3 regions of the Amycolatopsis sp. NPDC050768 genome follow, and region 1 is predicted to be linked to each of the others. Evidence: riboswitches for the same ligand, from Rfam matches in the RefSeq annotation. Region 1 holds a riboswitch; each other region holds the start of a gene.

What was found. Region 1 has a riboswitch for S-adenosylmethionine ahead of AB0H62_RS26025 (ATP-binding cassette domain-containing protein). Riboswitches for the same ligand answer to the same signal wherever they lie in the genome.
Region 2: linked by a shared signal. The riboswitch ahead of AB0H62_RS14610 (aminotransferase class V-fold PLP-dependent enzyme) and the one ahead of AB0H62_RS26025 (ATP-binding cassette domain-containing protein) in region 1 are both predicted to bind S-adenosylmethionine.
Region 3: linked by a shared signal. The riboswitch ahead of thrC (threonine synthase) and the one ahead of AB0H62_RS26025 (ATP-binding cassette domain-containing protein) in region 1 are both predicted to bind S-adenosylmethionine.

Annotation. Positions count from the first base shown of each region.
Region 1 is NZ_JBFAHL010000009.1:78,491-81,739, reverse strand. It holds gene AB0H62_RS26030 (TetR/AcrR family transcriptional regulator) at 1-583, opposite strand, end outside; gene rsmA (16S rRNA (adenine(1518)-N(6)/adenine(1519)-N(6))-dimethyltransferase RsmA) at 1-8, shown strand, start outside; SAM riboswitch class I at 972-1,062, shown strand; gene AB0H62_RS26025 (ATP-binding cassette domain-containing protein) at 1,277-2,287, shown strand; gene AB0H62_RS26020 (4-(cytidine 5'-diphospho)-2-C-methyl-D-erythritol kinase) at 2,486-3,249, shown strand, end outside.
Region 2 is NZ_JBFAHL010000004.1:309,474-312,722, reverse strand. It holds gene AB0H62_RS14620 (helix-turn-helix domain-containing protein) at 1-14, shown strand, start outside; gene AB0H62_RS14615 (potassium/proton antiporter) at 120-1,598, shown strand; SAM riboswitch class IV at 1,703-1,817, shown strand; gene AB0H62_RS14610 (aminotransferase class V-fold PLP-dependent enzyme) at 1,858-3,201, shown strand; gene AB0H62_RS14605 (hypothetical protein) at 3,224-3,249, shown strand, end outside.
Region 3 is NZ_JBFAHL010000002.1:356,529-359,777, forward strand. It holds gene rpsT (30S ribosomal protein S20) at 1-99, shown strand, start outside; gene holA (DNA polymerase III subunit delta) at 351-1,322, opposite strand; SAM riboswitch class I at 1,456-1,589, shown strand; gene thrC (threonine synthase) at 1,603-2,868, shown strand; gene AB0H62_RS08945 (ComEC/Rec2 family competence protein) at 2,893-3,249, opposite strand, start outside.

The DNA.
Region 1 (3,249 bases):
AAGCCTGAAAGATCCGGCGCAGGTGGTAGTCCAGCGTCGCGAGGACTTCGGGCGGGGTGAAGCGGCCGTGCAGGACGTCGAGGCCCAGGCCGGTGAAGCCCGCGACCAGCAGGTTGGCCTCGTGCCGCGGCTGGACGCCAGGCGGGAGCGCCACGCGGCGCAACAGGCTGGTGAGCAGGTCTTCGATCGGCGTCTCGGCGTGCAGGAACACCTTCGCCAGCGCCGGGTCGCTGTGGGTGCGGCTGAAGTAGGCGCGGTGGACGCGTAGCGACAGTTCGCGCTCGGCGTCCAGCGGGAGCAGCTCCGTGAGCAGAGTCCGGACCACGCCGCGCACGCTCTGGTCGAGCTGTGCCGCGATGCGGGCCTGCGTGCGCTGCTCGCCGCGTTCATGGAGGTAACGCAGGGACAACACGAGCAGGTTGTGCTTCGTTTCGAAGTAGTACTGCACCAGCCGCAGTGACACGCCTGCCTCGGCGGCCACCTCGCGCATGCTCACGGAGTCGAGCCCGCGTTCGGCCGCGATGCGCCACACCGCCCCGGCGATCTCGCGCCGGCGCTGCTCGTGGTCGACCCGGTGCGCCACGGTCCTCCTCCGCTGTAGTGGTACGACTGTATCCGATACGCACGTATCACAAACGGGCGTGACGGACGTCCGGATTCGACTCGTGGACGGGAGTGGACGTCCGGCCGGGAAGACGAAGTGTCTCGCCGTGGCGAACTACCTCGCCGAACCGTCATTTACCCACGTGCGAGCTGCCCCGCGATTCCCGTGCCGGAATCGCAGCTCCACCAGGGATCGGCAGCGTCCACAGTGGAATAGGCGTCGGATTCGCCGCGCGGAAGAAATTCGGTGCCGGAGCTTTCGGGGTCCACGATGTGGCTGCGGGTGTCCCGGTATCCGGGCACCACCACTCGTGTGATCTGCACCAACGCGCTTGCGTTCACCCAATGGGATCGGCTTTACTCAGAAACGTCCATCCCGAGCGACTGAGAGACCTGGCTCGCCGAAGTCGCAGCAACCACCCCCCATGGGGCAGGTGCTACAGCCAGGACCGATGGAGGCTGTTTCCGATGCAGAGGGTAGCCCGCCCGCTCCTGTTGACCCGGCGGCGCGTCGTCGATGAAGGTCGCCGCACGGTATGTGCGTGTCGACGCTCCACAGTCATCGCCTGATCCTTTCTTCCGCAATTCTGCGCACCGTCCGAAAAGGACGGTAATTCGGTGACGCCCGGCGCGCCCGGAAACGGTGCTGCGCCTCATGCCTGGAGCTCTCTTCGTGATCACTGTCGAAAACGTGTCCAAGTCCTTTCCCCTCAACGGAAATCCGGTCGCCGCGCTGCGTGATGTGAGCGTCGACGTGCAGGCCGGTTCCCTCTTCGGCGTGGTGGGCCCCGCCGGCTCCGGCAAGTCCACGCTCGCCCGCTGCATCGCGCTGCAGGAGCGCCCGGACCGCGGTGTCGTGCGGCTCGACGGCCTCAACACCGGTGCGCTCGACGGCCGCCGGCTGCGTGAGGTCCGCCGCCAGCTGGGTGTCGTCGGCACCAAGCCGGAGCTGCTCGCCGAGCGCACCGTCGCCGGCAACATCGCCACCCCGCTGGAGCAGCTCGGCATCGACGGGCCGCAGCGCAAGACCCGCGTCGGCAACCTGCTCGACCTCGTGGGCCTCACCGCCCGTGCCGCGCAGAAGCCGGCCGACCTCACGCCCGGCCAGCTGCGCCGCGTCGCCGTGGCCAGGGCACTCGCCGCCGGCCCGGCCGTGCTGCTCGCCGACGACCCCACCGCCGGCATCGCCCCCGAGGAGGCCGGCGCCGTGCTGGCCGTGCTCGACCGGGCGCGCGCCGAGCTGGGCACCACCGTGCTGCTGACCACTCCGGACGCCGGCGTCGTCCGCCGCGTCTGCGACGACGTCGCGGTGCTCGAAGACGGCGCGGTCGTCGAACGCGGTCACGTGCTCGACCTCATCGCCTCGCCGGGCAGCTGGACCGCGCAGGCGGTGCTGCCGGTGATCGAGACCGCCCGCGCGCAGGCCGCGAAGTACGACCGGTCCGCCGACGTCGTGCTGATCGGCTTCGCGTCCGTCGGCGCCCTGCTGCCCGAGGCGGCCGGTCGCTTCGACGTGGAGGTCGCCACCATCGGCGGCGGACTCACGCGCATCGGTGACACCCCGATCGCTCGTTTCCGCATCGGTGTCCGCGGCGAGCGAGCCGACGCGGCGCTGGCGTGGATTGCCGACCGCGGCGCTCACGTGACGCCGGCCGTGCGGGCCGCGCAGAGCGTCGCCGCCTGACCCCAGCCGACCCCGTCGGTGCCGTGAAGGGCTCGTTGAAGGACTCCGATTCCTTCAACGGGCCCTTCCTCGCGCGGTGCGCGGGTCCCGGGGTCCAAGGTTGGCGTCGACGTGTCCGAGAGGTTGGGACAGCCGTCCTGAGGATGCCTGTTTTCTCCTGGTGGGGAGCCCAGGCGCCCGGCCACGTAGGCTTGACGGGTGCTCGCCGTAGTTCCACCACCAGTCACCGTCCGGGTCCCGGCCAAGGTCAACCTGCACCTGGCCATCGGTGACCTGCGCGAGGACGGCTACCACGACTTGGTCACCGTCTTCCAGGCGTTGTCGCTCACGGACGAGGTGACCGTCGCGGCCACCGACGACCCGGGGCTCGAGGTCTTCGGCGAGGGGGAGGGGTCGGTGCCCACCGACGCCACCAACCTCGCCTGGCGCGCGGCCCAGGAGCTCTCCACCTACGCCGGCCGCGCCGAGGGAGACGACCTGAAGGTGCGGATCGTGCTGCGCAAGGGCATCCCCGTCGCCGGCGGTATGGCGGGCGGGAGCGCCGACGCGGCGGCGACGCTCGTCGGCCTGGCCTCGCTGTGGAAGCTCGACGTGACGCGCGACGAGCTGGCCGCCATCGCGGGCAAGCTCGGCAGCGACGTGCCTTTCGCACTCTACGGCGGCACCGCGCTCGGCACCGGCCGCGGTGAGCAGCTCGTGCCCGTGCTGTCGCGCCACACGTTCCACTGGGTGCTCGCGTTCGACACCGAAGGCCTGTCGACGCCGAAGGTGTTCGGCGAGCTCGACCGCCTGCGCGCCGAAGGCAACCCGCCGCGCATCGGCTCGCACACCCCGGTCGTCGAGGCCCTCGCGTCGGGCGACCCCCGTCAGCTCGCGCTGCTGCTGGGCAACGACCTGCAGGCGGCCGCCGTGTCGCTGCGTCCCGGCTTGCGCCGCACGCTGCGCGCGGGCGTGAACGCGGG
Region 2 (3,249 bases), on a different contig from region 1:
TCAGTGGGGGCTGAGTGTCCTAACACAGCAGTTTGCCCGAGTTGTCCAGTGGTGCACGAACGAGTGAACGGCTCCGTCTCTCTATTCTGGAAGCCCACGGCGACCGGGAGGGGGCGGACATGGACCAGCTTCCCGTCGTGCTCGGCGTCGGCGGTGTCGTCCTGCTCGCGTCGGTGCTCGCCGTGCGCGTGTCGATCCGCCTCGGTCTCCCGTCGCTGCTGCTGTACCTCGGCATCGGTGTGGCGCTGGGCGAATCGGGCATCGGGATCCACTTCGACAACTCGAGCCTGACGCAGTCGCTGGGGCTGGCCGCGCTCGTCATGATCCTCACCGAAGGTGGCCTCACCACGCGCTGGAGCGCGGTGAAATCCTCGCTGGGCCCGGGAATCCTGCTGTCCACAGTGGCCGTGATCGTGAGCATCGTGGTCACCGGCACGGCCCTGCACTGGCTGCTCGGCCTCGACTGGCGATTCGGGCTGCTGTGGGGCGCCGTACTCGCGTCGACCGACGCGGCGGCGGTGTTTTCGGTGCTGCGCACGTTCTCCGTGGGGCCGAAGCTCGTGGGTACGCTGGAGCTGGAATCCGGGCTCAACGACGCACCCGCGTACATCGCGGTCGTGGCGCTCTCCTCGGCGGCCGCGTTGGACTGGACCCTGCCGCTGTTGGTCGTTTACGAACTCGCCGCCGGGCTCGTGCTGGGTTTGCTGTTCGGGTGGCTGGGTGCGATGGCGCTGCGCCGGGCCGCGTTGCCGGCCACGGGCCTCTACCCGCTCGCGACGGTGGCCGTATGCATCCTCGCGTACTCCAGCGGGCAGCTGGCGCACGCGTCGGGCCTGATGGCCACCTACGTCGCCGGTCTCGTGCTGGGCAACTCGCGGCTGCCGCACCGCTCCGACACGCTCTCGTTCGCCGAGGGGCTCGGCTGGCTCGCGCAGATCGGGCTGTTCGTGCTGCTCGGTCTCTACGCCTCGCCCGGCCGGATCCTCGAGGCGCTCATCCCGGGTCTCGTCGCGGGCGCGGTGGTGCTGCTGCTCGCGCGCCCGTTGTCGGTGGTCTTGTCGTTGCTGCCGTTCCGGCTGCCGTGGCGGGAGCAGACGTTCCTGTCGTGGGCCGGGTTGCGCGGGGCCGTGCCGATCGTGCTGGCGCTGATCCCGCTGTCCCAGGGTGTGCCGGGCGCGGAGCGACTCGTCGACGCCGTGTTCGTGCTGGTCGTCGTGCTGACGCTGCTGCAGGGGGCCACACTCGGCCCGGTCGCGCGGCTGCTGGGCCTCGCAAAACCCTCCGAGGCGCACGAGATCGAGGTCGACGCCGCGCCGCTGGACGAGCTCGGCGCCGAGCTGCTGCAGGTGCGCATCCAGAAGGGCTCGAAGCTGCACGGCGTGTACATCTCCGAGCTCGGCCTGCCCGCCGGCGCCACCGTGAGCCTCGTGGTCCGCCGCGGCTCCGGGTTCACGCCGCAGAAGACCAGCCGCCTGCAGGAGGACGACCAGCTGCTGGTGGTCACCACGGCCGGGGTCCGCGACGCGACCGAGCGCCGGATCCGCGCCGTCGACCGGGCCGGGCGGCTCGCGCGCTGGCGCGGTGAGCTGGGCCGTTGACGCGTTTTCGGTGACGTTCGCGGGTTCGCCGGCGTGTGAGCGCCATCTCAGATCACGGGACGGGGCTTTCTCCGCACGCCCGGAATCGGTTACCTTCATCAACAGGTCATGAGTGCCAGCGTTCAGCCCCGGCTTGCTGGCCGGCAACCCTCCTACCGCGGTGGGGTGCCCCGGGTGAAGACCGGGCCGGTCGTGTTGTGCGACGGGCAAGCGCGGGCCCCTCGCCGGGGGTCCCCCGGACTGCCGAGGAGGCACCGCCATGACTCTCGCTCTGGACCGTACCGCTGAAAACACCGAAACCGTTGCCGCACAGGGGATCCCCGGCGTCGCGGGGGCGGCACTGCGGGTGCCCCTGGTGACCGGCGGCGAGATCGGTTACGCCAACCTCGACCACGCCGCGAGTGCGCCGTGTCTCGACGCGGTCCGCTCCGCCGTCGACGAGTTCCTGCCCTGGTACGCGAGCGTGCACCGCGGCGCGGGCTTCGCTTCGCAGGTGTCCACGCGCCTTTACGAGCGCACGCGCGACATCCTGCGCCGGTTCGTCGACGCGCGCGCCACCGACACCGTCGTGTTCACCCGCAACACCACGGATTCCTTCAACCTGCTGGCGCGTTCGCTGCCGCGGCGCACGTCCGTGGTCGTGTTCGACACCGAGCACCACGCGGCCCTGCTGCCTTGGCGGGGCCCGAATGTGCGCCGCGTGCAGCTGCCGCGCACGCGGTTGGCCGCGGTGTCCGTTGTGGACGAAGCGCTCGACGCCTGCCCGGAGGGGCCGCGGCTCGTGGTGGTGACCGGAGCGTCCAACGTGACCGGTGAGCTGCTGCCGGTGGCCGAGATCGCCGCCGTGGCACGGAAGCACGGCGCCCGCGTGGCGCTGGACGCCGCGCAGCTCGCGCCGCACCGCCGGATTTCCCTGCGGGAGCTGGACGTCGACTACGTCGCGCTTTCGGGGCACAAGCTCTACGCGCCCTTCGGCGCCGGCGCTCTCATCGGCCGGTCCGACTGGCTGCGCGCCGCCGAGCCATACCTCGCCGGCGGGGGAGCGACCAAGCTCGTGACCGAGGACGCCGTGGTGTGGAACACCGGTGCCGAGCGGCACGAGGCCGGCTCGCCGAACACTGTCGGTGTCTACGCGCTCGGCGTCGCGTGCGAGCAGCTGTCCGCGCACTGGGCCGCCGTGGGCGAGCACGAGGCCACGCTGCTGGAGCGGCTGCGCAAGGGCCTGGCCGGCGTGCCCGGCTGCGCCGAGCTGCGCCTGTTCGACGCGCCGGTGGACCGCGTGGGCACGGTGAGCTTCATCGTCGACGGCTTCGAACCCGGCTGGCTCGCCGCGGTCCTCTCGGCCGAGTACGGCATCGGCGTGCGCGACGGCGCGTTCTGCGCCCACGTCGCCACCAAGCGCCTCATCGGCGAATGCGGCCGCGACGGGCAGCAGGCCGTGCGCGTGAGCCTCGGCCTGGGCAGCACCGAGGAGCACGTGGACCGCCTCGTGCTCGCGCTGCGCCAGATCGTCGCCCGCGGCGCCCGCTGGGAGTACACGAAGGTCGACGGCCGCTGGGCCCCGGTGGGGGACCCGCGGGAGCTGCCGCCGTTTTGCGCCTGAGCCCGCTCGCTACCCTCGGCGCGTGGGGAGATCTTGGGGTTTCTGGGT
Region 3 (3,249 bases), on a different contig from region 1:
GCCCGCAAGCTCGACAAGGCCGTCACCAAGGGCGTCATCCACGCCAACCAGGCCGCCAACAAGAAGTCGGCTCTCGCGAAGCGCGCGAACCAGCTCTGAGCTGATCGCAGCACCCTGCCAGACCTGAAAGGGCCCGGTGACCGACTGTCGCCGGGCTTTTTCGTGCGCTCTCCCGCCCCCTGCGCGCAGCGTGCCTGTGCGCTGAGATACCGCGGCGACGGTCGATCGGCCGGCGGTGGCTGTTGCAAAATCTGCGCACGCGACCAACGGTCCCGCCCGGCCATCTCGCGGCGGTTCGGCGGTGCCTCAGGCCCGATGCCGGTGGCTCGAACCCTGCCCGCCGAGCAGCGTCAGCGTTCACCCTTGGCGGCGACAACCTCGACGACCGCGCGTTCCAGGGCGTAGTCCGCGTCCGCCGCCACGCCCTTGACCTCGGCGTTCAGGCGGGCGACCACGCGCATCGCCGTGGCGAGGCCGTCCTGGCCCCAGCCGCGCGACTGGCCCTGCGCCTTGCGGATCTTCCACGGCGGCATGCCCAGCTCTCCGGCCATCTGGTTCGGGTTGCCGCGGCCGGCGGCGGACACGCGGGCGATTGTGCGCACCGCGTCCGCGAGGGCGTCGGCGACCAGGACGTGCGGCACGCCCAGCTGCATGGCCCAGCGCAGCGACTCCAGGGCCGCCGCGCGGTCGCCGCCCACGGCCTTCTCCGCCACGGCGAAGCCGGTCACGTCGGCGCGGCCGGTGTGGTAGCGGCGCACGGCCTGCTCGTCGATGGCGCCACCGGTGTCGGCGACGAGCTGCGTCGCCGCGGAGGACAGCTCGCGCAGGTCGGAGCCGACGGTATCCATCAGCGCCATCACCCCCGCCGCGTCGATCTTGCCGCCGACGCGGCGCACCTCGTTGCGCACGAACGACTCCCGATCGGCGGCCTTCGTGAGCTTCGGGCACTCGGTGATCTCCGCGCCCGCCTTTTTCAGCGCCGCGGGCAGCGCCTTGGCCGCCTTGCTGCGGCCGCCGCCGTTGTGCACGACCACGAGCACGATCCCGTCGGCGGGCGCCTTGAGGTACGCCATCACCGCGTCCGCCAGCTCCTGCGAGATGTCCTGCGCCGAGTCGAGCACGATGACCCGTCCCTCGCTGAACAGCGAGGGACTCACCAGCTCGGCGAGCACGGGCGGTGTGAGTTCGGACACCCGGTTGCGCGTCATCTCGGCCGTCGAGTCCACGGCCCGCGCGGCGTCCAGCGACGAGCGGACAGCCCGCTCGATGAGCAGTTCTTCCTCACCGAGGACGAGGTGGAGTGGCGCGGGTGCGGTGGTCACCCCGCCATCCTCTCACCCGCCCGGCCCCGCGCCCGCTGCGGTGATGTGCGCCGCCACCGTGGCACGAGGTGATCGCCATGTCGTACGGTGTACCCGAGGCAGCGCCCAGCGAGGCGCGCCGACAACTGAAGACCGCTCATCCAGAGGGGCAGAGGGAACGGCCCGAAGAAGCCCCGGCAACCGGCGTACAGCCTGTCTTCCCGAATTTGCGGGATAGCTGACGACCACGGTGCCAATTCCGGCCCGCTTTTGCGGGGCAGATGAGGAAAGGAACCTCGCGATGACCGTTACCCTCGGCACGACCTCCACCAAGAAGACCCTGGACCTCGGTCCGGCCGTCGAACTGGTGTCGAAGGAAGAGGGCCACCGGCAGCCGCTCGCCCCGGAGTTCGTCTCCGCGGAGGACTTCTCGCCGCTCGAGGTCGCCTACGACTTCGGCCGCGTGCGCCGCGAAGACATCGAGGCCGGCCCCAAGAACATCTGGCGCTACAAGAAGCTCCTTCCCGTCCCCTCGACTGTCGAGGAGATCCCGAACACCGAACCCGGCGCCACCCGCCTGGTGAAGGCCGACCGCCTCGCCAAGGCCCTGGGCCTGAAGTCCCTGTGGGTCAAGGACGACACCGGCAACCCCACGCACTCTTTCAAGGACCGCGTGGTCGCCGTCGCGCTGGCCGCGGCCCGCGAGTTCGGCTTCGAGGTCCTCGCGTGTCCCTCGACCGGCAACCTGGCCAACGCGACGGCCGCCGCGGCGGCCCGCGCCGGCTGGCGGTCGGTCGTCCTGATCCCGAAGTCGCTCGAACGCGCCAAGATCCTCACCACCGCCGTCTACGACGGTGATCTGATCGCCGTCGACGGCAACTACGACGACGTCAACCGCCTCGCCACCGAGCTCGCCGGCGAACACCCGACGTGGGCGTTCGTCAACGTCAACGTGCGCCCCTACTACTCCGAAGGCTCCAAGACGCTCGGCTACGAGGTCGCCGAGCAGCTCGGCTGGCGCCTGCCGGAGCAGATCGTGGTGCCGATCGCGTCGGGCTCGCAGCTGACCAAGGTGGACAAGGGTTTCCGCGAGCTCGGCCAGCTCGGCCTCGTGGAAGCCAGCCCCTACAAGGTGTTCGGCGCGCAGGCCACCGGCTGCTCCCCCGTCTCGGCCGCGTTCCGCGCCGGCCACGACGTGGTCCAGCCCGTGAAGCCCGACACCATCGCCCGCTCGCTCGCGATCGGCAACCCCGCCGACGGCCCCTACGTGCTCGACGTCGTCAACCGCACCGGCGGCGCGATCGAGGACGTGAGCGACGAGGAGGTCGTCGCGGGCATCCAGCTGCTCGCGCGCACCGAGGGCATCTTCACCGAGACCGCGGGCGGCGTCACCGTCGCGACCGCCAAGAAGCTCATCGAGGCCGGCAAGATCGACCCCGACGCCGAGACCGTGCTGCTCATCACCGGCGACGGCCTCAAGACGCTCGACGCCCTCGAAGGCCGCATCGGCCCCAAGGCCACCGTGCCGCCGTCGGCCGAAGCCGTGAGCAAGGCCCTCGGCCTCTGACCGCCGGGCCCGCGGGCCGCTCCCCTACCGGGGCGGCCCGCGCGGCTCACCCCGGCGCGCCACCGCCGGCCCGCCGTCACCGGGCAGCACGGCCGTGTCGCCGTCCACATCGGTCCGCGTCACGAGCACACCCAACGTGCCCAGCACGTCCACTGTGGACTTCGCCGGGTGCCCGTAGCTGTTGCCCGCGCCCACGCTGATCATCGCCGCCCGCGCGCCCACCGCCTCGAGGAACTGAGGCAACGAGTAGCGCGAGCCGTGGTGGGGAACTTTCAGCACATCGGCGTGCAGGTCCACCCCCTCGGCCAGCAGGTCGGCCTGCGCGGCCAGCTCCACGTCTCCGGTCAGCAGCACCCTCCCCGCGGCCGTGGTCGCGCGGAG